DNA from 3 places in the Pseudoalteromonas sp. J2K-J599 genome. Region 2 is predicted to be linked to each of the others. Evidence: predicted binding sites of a transcription regulator. Region 2 holds the regulator's gene; each other region holds the start of a gene.
What was found. Region 2 encodes sigma-54, which starts transcription at its own class of promoters, with help from an activator protein. Its sites were predicted from a motif close to GTTGGCACGNNNNTNGNNT; they were not measured.
Positions count from the first base shown of each region.

Region 1: a site for sigma-54 is predicted at 1,332-1,350, ahead of AC5NT5_RS03650 (EF-hand domain-containing protein). Genes of this name have one in related genera too.
Region 3: a site for sigma-54 is predicted at 2,094-2,112, ahead of AC5NT5_RS18470 (hemerythrin domain-containing protein). Genes of this name have one in related genera too.

Region 1 is NZ_CM200271.1:807,032-810,312, reverse strand. It holds gene AC5NT5_RS03655 (sensor histidine kinase) at 1-1,055, opposite strand, end outside; gene AC5NT5_RS03650 (EF-hand domain-containing protein) at 1,386-1,619, shown strand; gene AC5NT5_RS03645 (EF-hand domain-containing protein) at 1,644-1,871, shown strand; gene AC5NT5_RS03640 (EF-hand domain-containing protein) at 2,058-2,294, shown strand; gene AC5NT5_RS03635 (EF-hand domain-containing protein) at 2,304-2,540, shown strand; gene AC5NT5_RS03630 (amidohydrolase) at 2,673-3,281, shown strand, end outside.
Region 2 is NZ_CM200271.1:630,600-633,880, forward strand. It holds gene rapZ (RNase adapter RapZ) at 1-246, opposite strand, end outside; gene ptsN (PTS IIA-like nitrogen regulatory protein PtsN) at 265-717, opposite strand; gene hpf (ribosome hibernation promoting factor) at 722-1,009, opposite strand; gene AC5NT5_RS02800 (RNA polymerase factor sigma-54) at 1,036-2,535, opposite strand; gene lptB (LPS export ABC transporter ATP-binding protein) at 2,605-3,281, opposite strand, start outside.
Region 3 is NZ_CM200272.1:367,989-371,269, forward strand. It holds gene AC5NT5_RS18460 (TonB-dependent receptor) at 1-702, opposite strand, end outside; gene AC5NT5_RS18465 (hypothetical protein) at 1,121-1,534, shown strand; gene AC5NT5_RS18470 (hemerythrin domain-containing protein) at 1,629-2,054, opposite strand; gene AC5NT5_RS18475 (hypothetical protein) at 2,699-2,953, shown strand; partial or broken gene AC5NT5_RS18480 (DUF6500 family protein) at 2,983-3,200, shown strand; gene AC5NT5_RS18485 (tetratricopeptide repeat-containing diguanylate cyclase) at 3,237-3,281, opposite strand, start outside.

The DNA of each region.
Region 1 (3,281 bases), 180 kb from region 2:
TGACGCGCAGTTAAGCGATGCTCAAAATGGCTATTAATTTTATTAATAAGAAGACTAAACTCAACTTCGCTTAAGCTGTCTTTACTGGTGCGAATCGCATTATAACTCAGCAAACTGTCAATCATTGTGCGAAGGCGCACCATAGATTGGCTTATAAGCTCAAGCACCGCTTTTTGCTCAGCAGTAATTGGACCTACTATTTCATCAGTTAATAAGTCAGTGCCTTCAACCATTGAAGCAAGCGGCGTTTTTAGCTCATGAGTTACATGGCGTAAAAAAGTATCTTTTTGCTGCTCAAGCATATGAAGCTGTTCTTGTACCCATTGGAGCTTTTCTCCTAGCTCAACAAGCTCAGCTGAACCTTTCACAGATATTTTTTGCTGCCAATGCCCCTGCCCAAGCTTATCAATAACCGTAGTTAACCCTTTTAGCCGCCCACTTATACGCCATAAAAAGCCTCCCCCAACAATTAAAGTCAGTGGAATAAGTGCCACCAGCCAGTTTATAAATGACGCTTGCAGGCTTGTAAGCTCATTTTGGTTATTGGTAATTTGCGCTTCGTTTTTATCACGTAACCATAAAGTAAGCTCAGCAACTAAATCGCTCACTGGCACAAATAGCTCAGCTTGTTGTTGTTTTTGCTCAACGAGTTTTACATGCGCGGTTTGTAAGGTGGTATATAAGCGTTGCCATTGGTGGATATACTCTTTATTCGTGTTTACAAATTTGAGTTCATCAATGCTTTGTAGGGATGATTGCCATTTATCAACAATGAGCTTATCTAGCGATTCACTTTTTAATACCCAGTTTTGCCTAGTAGCGCGTTCAAGGCTGTTGAGTTCTTGCTTTAAAGTGTTAAACGATTTGGTAACTTGGTAGTTACTACTCACAATACTTTGAGTAACCGCTAATTGCTTATTAAGCGCATTTAAAAATACAATCACCACTATAGAAAGCGGCAGTAACGAAAGCAGCATACTCATTGCAAATTGCCCAATTAAATTAGGCCGCCAGTTAAGCATTGCTTGGTATTTTTTAGCTATGGTTGCTGGCATTTCGTTTAGTCCTTTTAAGTTAAGCGCTCTATTATTAAGTGCTTACCTTATACACTAGCTGAACCAGCAATTATATTTAATACGATTAACAGCCAGCACTATAAAACAATGTGTCGCCAAATAGAGACAGCGTAACTCGTTGATTTTAATAAACTCCCTTTCAACCCCGCTAAATAGTGTTGCAAAAGGCGCACAAAAATTACAATAAACCCAGTAAAAACTTCTCACTGGCTTAAAGCAAAAATAATAACCAATTGAAAAATAACAACAATTATTATTGGCACCATTTTTGTAATAGGAGTAATAACTTTAATCAATAAGGAAATAATTATGAACAAACGCATTTTAGTAATTTCATCATTACTGGCTTTAGGCTTTTTAGGCGCTAATGCACACGCAATGGACGTTCACGCGACTTTTAACGAACTTGATAAAGACAGTAACGGCACATTAAGTGAAGCCGAAGCAGGTGAAGATGCTGTGTTACACGAGAATTTTTCTCAAATTGATACTAATCAAGATGGGCAATTGTCGCTAGATGAATTCAAAAAATTTATTCAATAAACTCATTTAATAAGGAACGTGATTATGAAACAACTTATAGCCGCTTTTTCATTAATGTTTTTAGCAATTAGTGCCACCGTAATTGCATCGCCAACAAATGTGCGTTTTGCCCACTTAGATAAAGATATGGACGGACAAATATCAATTGCAGAAGCCAAGGAAGACAAAGAAGTAATGAGACAATTTGCCGACTTAGATGAAGACGATGATGAAAAAGTTTCAAAAAAAGAATTTGAAAGCTTTAAACCTTAATGAGTAATTACTGATTAAGCTTTACTTAAGCTTGTTATAGGTAAACTGGAATTAAAAGCATTTGCCATAATCCCTGAGGGAGTGTGTAAAAGGATTTAATGTTGGGAGTTAAATTACGGCAAGTGCTTTTTCCTTTTCACTTTATTTTAGCCACAAACTTTAAATACATCTTTTGGAAGGAACACCATGAAGATACTTCCCCTTATTATAAGCATCTTAATGCTATTAAGCTTTGATGCCTCTGCACTTGATGTAAAGCAACGCTTTGATCACCTCGATAGCGACAAAAGTGGCTATTTAACGCATGACGAACTTGCTCCCCAACCACAACTATTAAATACATTCGTAAAATGGGACAAAAACCAAGATAACCAAATTTCGTTAATCGAATTTAAAAATTACCTTACCAATAACCTCTACTGAGTATTTTTCATGAAAAAAACAAGCTATATAGCGCTTTTTGCGTTTAGTATTTTTAGCACATTAGGCTTTGCTGCAAGCAACACTGTTGCAGAGCAATTTGAAAAACTTGATAGAAACCAGGATGGTTTTTTAACACGTTCAGAAACCGCTGTAGACCCTGCTTTGTGGTCTCGGTTTTCAAGCTACGATCAAGACAAAGACGGCAAGCTAACGCTAAGTGAATACAGTTTATACGCTAGTAAATAAACCCTTTCAAAAGCTAGATATTTTATGTTCTAGCTTTACTGCTTTTTTCTTCATCATAATTTGTCTCACATATTGGTATTATAAAGTTGGGTTTGCTAGTGTTAACGCACTAACAATAAAAAATAATGCCTTATGTCGCTCAAAAAAATAATAAAACCACTCATACTAGCCAGCCTTTGCGCTGGTTCTAGTTACACTATTGCAAAAACAAAAGTAATTTATAATGCCAACGGTTATACCCCTTTATATCAAGGTGAAGTACAGCAGTTTACTACCCTCGTTATTAAAAATGGCAAGGTAGTAAAACTAGGTAGCGATACACTTAAAGATAGCTACCCAGATGCCAAGCTAATTGACGCGCACGGTAATACCTTATTACCAGGCTTAATTGATGCTCATGGGCACGTTATTGGCCTTGGCGATAATTTATCGCAACTTGATGTACGCGGTGCAAAATCGGTTGATGAAGTAACGAATAAACTAAAAGTATTTGCCGATAACAAACAAGGTTGGATTATAGGGCGAGGTTGGAACCAAGAGCTATGGCCTGATACACGCTTTCCTACGGCTAAAGATTTAGACAAAGTAGTTAACGATCGACCTGTGGTGCTTTCTCGAGTTGATAGCCATGCCATTTGGGTTAATTCAAAAGCGCTCGAACTTGCAGGTATTACCGCCCAAACAAAAGCACCTGAAGGCGGTGAGATAATTAAAGACGAATTTGGCAATCCTACGGGTATT
Region 2 (3,281 bases):
TAACGTAGGGTTTGCAAAGCCTGGTAAGTATTCAAGAATATCGTTAAATTCATCTTGTTCTTTAGGTATGTTGCGCACATCTATGCTAACAGCAATTTTATCGTAGCTATCAGACACACTGCGAACTAATGAAGGTAGTAGGTTTACTGGAATATTATCTACGCAATAATAACCTAAATCTTCTACAACGCGCAAAGCAACCGACTTTCCAGAACCGGAACGGCCGCTTATGATAATTAACTCCATTTAACACCCTTTATAAAACTATGATTGATCGACAATAACTTGGTAAAGCTCAGTATCAGATTTTGCACTGCGTAACTGTTTACAAAAATCTTTGTTGTTTAGTTTATCAGCAATGGTTGCTAGAGTCTTTAAGTGCTGCTGGTTATCGCCATCTGGTACGATGAGTGCGACGAAAATATCAACAGGGCGATTATCGATTGCATCAAAGTTTATTGGAGTTTCGCTAACGAGCACTAAAGCCAAAGGCTCTTCTGCACCGCTCATTCTTCCATGAGGAATAGCAATGCCACGTCCTATACCTGTACTACCTAATTTCTCTCTGCTCATTAAAGCATTAAGAATATCTTGTTGCGGTAAATACGGAAGTTTGTCGTGAGCAAGTTCGCTAATGAACTCTAAAATTCTTTTTTTGCTATTAAAAAGGACCGCAGCTTTGCTGCAGTCCTGGCATATAAGTGAACTTAATTTCATCATATTAGTGTCGAGCAAGCTTCTCTTTGTGTTTGATTACTTGGCGATCGAGCTTGTCGATCAACGAGTCAATAGCGGCATACATATCTTGATGTTCTGTAGAGGCAAATAGCTCAGCACCGCTTACGTGTATTGTGGCTTCTGCTTTTTGATTTAATTTTTCTACATCGAGAATGACATGAACATTATTAATATGATCAGAGTGTCTTTCAAGCTTCGCAAATTTAGTATTAATATAGTCTCTTAGTGAATCGGTTAATTCTACGTGACGACCAGTTAAGTTTAGTTGCATAAGCATTACCCTCTTAGTTTAGCGTCTTAAATCAGACTTTTACGCTGATTTGACGGTGGAATAGCAAGAGATTCGCGGTATTTTGCGATTGTACGTCTCGCTACTTTAATTCCTTGCTCAGCCAATATATCCGCTATTTTGCTATCACTCAATGGTTTTGCTGAGTTTTCTGCTGCGATTAATTTTCGGATAAGCGCACGTATTGCTGTAGATGAACATTCACCACCGTTTTCAGTACTTACATGGCTTGAGAAAAAATATTTAAGCTCAAATATACCACGGGGTGTATGCATGTACTTTTGAGTAGTTACGCGAGAAATTGTCGATTCGTGCATTTCTACCATTTCAGCAACATCATTTAAAACCATTGGTTTCATGGCTTCAGGGCCATGTTCAAAAAAGCCTTGTTGTTGCTTAACAATACAATTAGTAACTTTTAATAGCGTGTCGTTTCTACTTTCTAAGCTTTTAATAAACCATTTAGCTTCTTGTAAATGTGAGCGAATAAACTGGCTGTCGCCACTTGATTTTACAGTGCGAGACATTGCTGCGTATTGGCTATTAACACGAATTTTAGGCATGCTATCTGGGTTTAATTCGACAACCCAGCGGCCTTTAATTTTTTTAACTGACACATCAGGAATAACATACTCAGATTCTTCCCTTACAATAGTATCTGCAGGTTTTGGGTTGAGAGTATGTATTAGTGTCATTACTTCTTTAAGCTCTTCTTCTTTAAGCTTTGTTTTTTTCATTAATGTACGATAGTCGCGAGCTGCTAATAGATCAATATGCTCGGTTAAAATCATTTTCGTTTCATTAATGTAAGGTGTTTCTTTATCAAATTGATTAAGCTGAATACACAAACACTCTTGTAAACTACGTGCAGCAATACCAACAGGATCAAACAGTTGGATGCGTTTTAATACCGCTTCAATTTCATCAAGTTCAACTTCGTTATCATCTTCGTTTTCTTGATTAAAGCTTTCTAAAATCTCTTCGCAGCTTAGTGTTAAAATACCTGAATCATCGACGGCCTCTACAATCGCAATAGCGATGGCTTCATCGGTAGGGCTAAATGGCGTTAGTTGTAATTGCCACATTAAATACTCATGCAGCGTTTCAGTAGAGGCGCCTTGGTATATTGATTCGTCTTCAGGCATTGGACCTGATGAGGCTGCAGGAGCGGCACTCATGTACTCATCCCAACTGACATCCATAGCCATGTCGTCACTTAGCGTGTCTTTTGCAAGTGCTTCACCAGTATCTTGTTCGTATTCGCTCGGAGCATCATCAGCAGATGCGCTAACAGTTATGTCATCGGTATCAGCTTTTTGCTCGTTTTTACCAGCAGCGTCTTCGGAATAGTCTGCCTCTTCAACCTCTAATAGTGGATTACTGTCGAGAGCTTCTTGTATTTCTTGCTGGAGATCCAATGTACTGAGTTGCAACAAACGAATAGCTTGTTGCAACTGTGGAGTCATTGTAAGTTGCTGGCCCATGCGCAGCTGTAGTGATTGCCTCATGTATCTCTAACAATCCTTTTATGTTGTTATAATTAATACTAGCAGATGCTTAAAGACATGGCGTAAATGTTACAGCCTAAATTGCTCGCCTAAGTAAACATCGCGTACTGTTTTATCATTTAATACGTGTTCTGGAGTACCTGATGCAATCAGCTCCCCATGAGAAACAATGTAGGCTTTTTCACAAACATCAAGGGTCTCTCTTACGTTATGGTCGGTAATTAATACACCAATCCCACGATTTTTAAGATGTTCTATTATTTTCTTTATATCTAATACCGAAATAGGGTCAACACCGGCAAACGGTTCATCCAGTAATATAAATTTAGGATCTGCTGCCAGCGCTCGTGCTATTTCTACACGACGACGTTCTCCCCCCGATAATGCCATACCTTGGCTATCACGAATGTGTTGTATGCTAAATTCATCTAATAAGTTATTGAGCGTGTCTTCTCTGGCTTGTTTATTTAGTTCTTTGCGCGTTTCTAAAATGGCCATTAAGTTTTGATAAACAGTCAGCTTTCTAAAAATCGATGACTCTTGTGGTAAGTAGCCTATGCCTAATCTAGCACGACTATGCATAGGTAAAAGAGTAATATCGTTATCATCAATAGATATTTTACCTTTGTCGCTAGGAACAAGCCCTACAATCATATAAAAAGTCGTTGTTTTACCAGCACCGTTAGGGCCAAGTAAGCCAACTATACTGCCAGCTTGTACTTCAAGGCCGACGTTTTTTACAACTT
Region 3 (3,281 bases), on a different replicon from region 2:
AAATAAGCTGTCGCTTTTCGTGCCCGAAAAGTCGTAGTAACTGCCGTTATCAATGTGTTCAGCGCTTACTCTAAAACCTACTTTGTCTTTTACAATGGGTGCACTGTAATCCACTAAAACACTGTACTGATCCCATCGACCTGCAGATACCGTTGCTTTGCCTTTACTGTCGTCAGTTGATGCTTTTTTAGAATGTAAGTTTACAAAACCACCGTTGCGTTGGCTTGAGCCAAATAATACCGGCGGCGCTCCTTTTACCACATCTATCTGTTCTATAGAGTTGAACGATAAGGGCACACCAAAGCCGTTATTACCGGCTTGGCGGCGTGTGCCATCTTGAAAAAGCTCACCTAATTGCCCACGAATAGTAGGTAAGCTTGGTGCCCCAAAACCACTGGCTGAATAGGTATTAGGGCTTACTGCAAGTACGTCTTGTAAAGTCGTAATATTGAGCTGTTCTATTAACTCGCTTGAAATTGGTGTTACTGAACGGGCTATATCTCGTAGAGCTAAGTTGTCGCCAAAAGGGCCGTCTACAGTGGCATTTTTAACCGAAAGACCTTGAGATTTAATAACTTGGCCTGCCACCTCAATACGCTCAATTGCGCCTTCTTTTGGTGATTTTGATTCTTCGGCTGCAAAAGCATTAAGTGGTGTATTTAATATGGTGGCTAGGGAAAGTGCTAAATATGCGTGTTTCAAACGTTTTCTCTCTAAGGTTAAAATGTTGTTGGCGATAAAGACCGAAAGGATTAAAAATAACTTTCAGTAAAATTTTGATTCTTTTTGTTTTTTAGAACATAACAAAACAGATGCATTATAAAGATGATGATTAAGTAGTATTGTTTTATTAGTTGATAAAATATTAATAGGGCGATTGTACTAGAGTGAATGTAAATATATGCTTTTAATAGAATTTTTAATTATAGACTACTTTCAACCTGCTAACATTTTAAAAGAGTTAACTTTTATGCAGCATTTTTTAAATTACTTAAATAAGCTTCACTTTTAGTACTGCATGGCTTAACTAATGAATTTAATTAAAAATTTTTGAAATAAAGAATAACTTATACGGTCTAGGTTACTTCTACGTTTATTAATATTCATTTAAGGAAATTTTATGACAGGTTCAATGAATTCTGATGTGCAAAACCGTTTGCAGTGGTCACTTTTATCTTTGCGTTTAGGCGTGTTTATTGTAATGGTTATGTGGACATTCGATAAGTTTGTTAATCCTGGGCATAGCGCACGTATTTTTGAACATTTTTACGGTATTAGTGGCTCTACAGATATAGTGGCTTACATTATTGGTGCGGTGCAGTTAGTGCTTGTTTTAGCATTTTTAGCAGGTATTAAAAAGCGTATAACGTACGGTATCATTTTTGTAATGCATGGCTTATCTACGCTTTCTTCTTACAACCAGTACATAGATGGCTTTAATAACTTATTATTCTTTACTGCATGGCCAATGTGGGCTGCGTGTTTTGCACTTTACTTATTACGCGACCAAGATGTGAAATTTACTGTAAAGTAATAAAGTACATGCAAAAAAATTGGTTATAAGCCATAAGGCTTATAACCAATAAGTACACAGGGAGTGTGTGGAAGTCGGTTTGCATGTTATGCAACTAATGCATAGCGTCGTTGTATTGCTCAGCAAGGCTCTCTTTTTGCCCTTCGGTAAGTGCTTTACCCGCTAATTGAAACACTTCGTGTTCTTCTTCACTTAAATGATGATGTACCAAATGGTGTAGCTTTTTAGCTGCAACTAACCATGCAGACGAGCTCATTTCGGTATCTTCAAGTTGTTCAATTAATTCATCAATTTCGTGATGTTCAGCTACGCTGTGGCGCGCTTTTTCATGAGTTAAGTCATCAAACATAAGTGGGTTATAAAAGTAACGTTCTTCAAATTTTGCGTGTTGTTCTAGTTCTGTTTTTAGCTCATCCATTAGCTTGTGGCGCTGCTCTGTGTCGCCGTGTGTTTGAATAAGCGCATCTACTAATTTTCGTTGTTTATCATGGTCGTGACGTAGTGCTTCAAAAATATTCATAACTAGTCCTTTTACAATTTATTTGCTTATATCATTAACTAGCAAACTAAATGCCAAATATTAAGTTATTGTATTTTAATAAATTTAATTTAATTTTTTATTCTTTGGCTGCGATCACTGTAAATTTTACAGTGATATGAATGCAATAATTTCAGGCTTTCGCGCAGTTCAATTTTAAAGGGAGTATAAATTCCTACAGAACCTTACAAATATTTACTGGTTGTTTATTTTATAGCAGTGATAAAGTATCAGTGTTATTTAGGTACAACCTATATATTACCCTCACACATAAATGCAGGTAGCACGTTAACTTAATAGGATAGTTTAAGGATGAACAGAAAAAGCCCCATCGCCCATTATTGCTGTGCGCTTTACTGAGTGCATGTAGTGCAGCCCCGCGTTCTGACCCTAACTTATGCATTGAAGAGGCCGAAATGGTTGATCGAAATGGCGCTCAAACAAGCTGACAGGTTTATAATCAATGCATTAGCGAACAAATTAAAAAGGATGAAAAAAAATGACACTTTTTTTGATGCCATCGGTACGTTCTTTTTTGAATCTTTTGTAATGGTGGTAGAAAAGTAAATAGGCTAACTTGCAGCTGTAATTTAAAGTAAATAAGTTGCGCAAAAATAGGATTAGTTATGAAGCAATTATTGATAGCAATTCCACTTTTTTTATTACTGAGCGCTTGTGCGGCAAAGCCTTACGCAGGCTCGGCAAAATGTATGGAACAAGCAGATATTGCATACGAAACCGATACACGTAAAAATGAGACATTAGATAATGAATGCAAAGCTGCAAAAGTAAATACGCCTAATAAAGAGCTTGAGAATCATGGCTTGGTTGATAGAAGCCTTTTGCAGCTAATTGTTAGCTTTTTAAATGGCGTATTGTAATAGTAAAAATATAATTAAATAAGGTATGTATGAGGGAAGAACTAAGAGCAAAAATAATTACCGTGTGCGATAAAAAATAGCAGCTAAAGGCGAAAATGTAGGACTTTCTTTTTATGCATTTTTTGCTAATAAAAACGACGACCCAGAGCTACTTATGGAAGCTGCTACTTGGTGGATACACACCCATAAATTAGATCATTTTGTAAAAGCACATAAAATTAAACAGATGGTTTTAGATGGACTTTAGTCAATTAACTGAGCAAGTACTTTTAGCTGTATTTATCTAATCGACAACGACTTGGTTTCTTCCGTTTTCTTTTGCTTTATA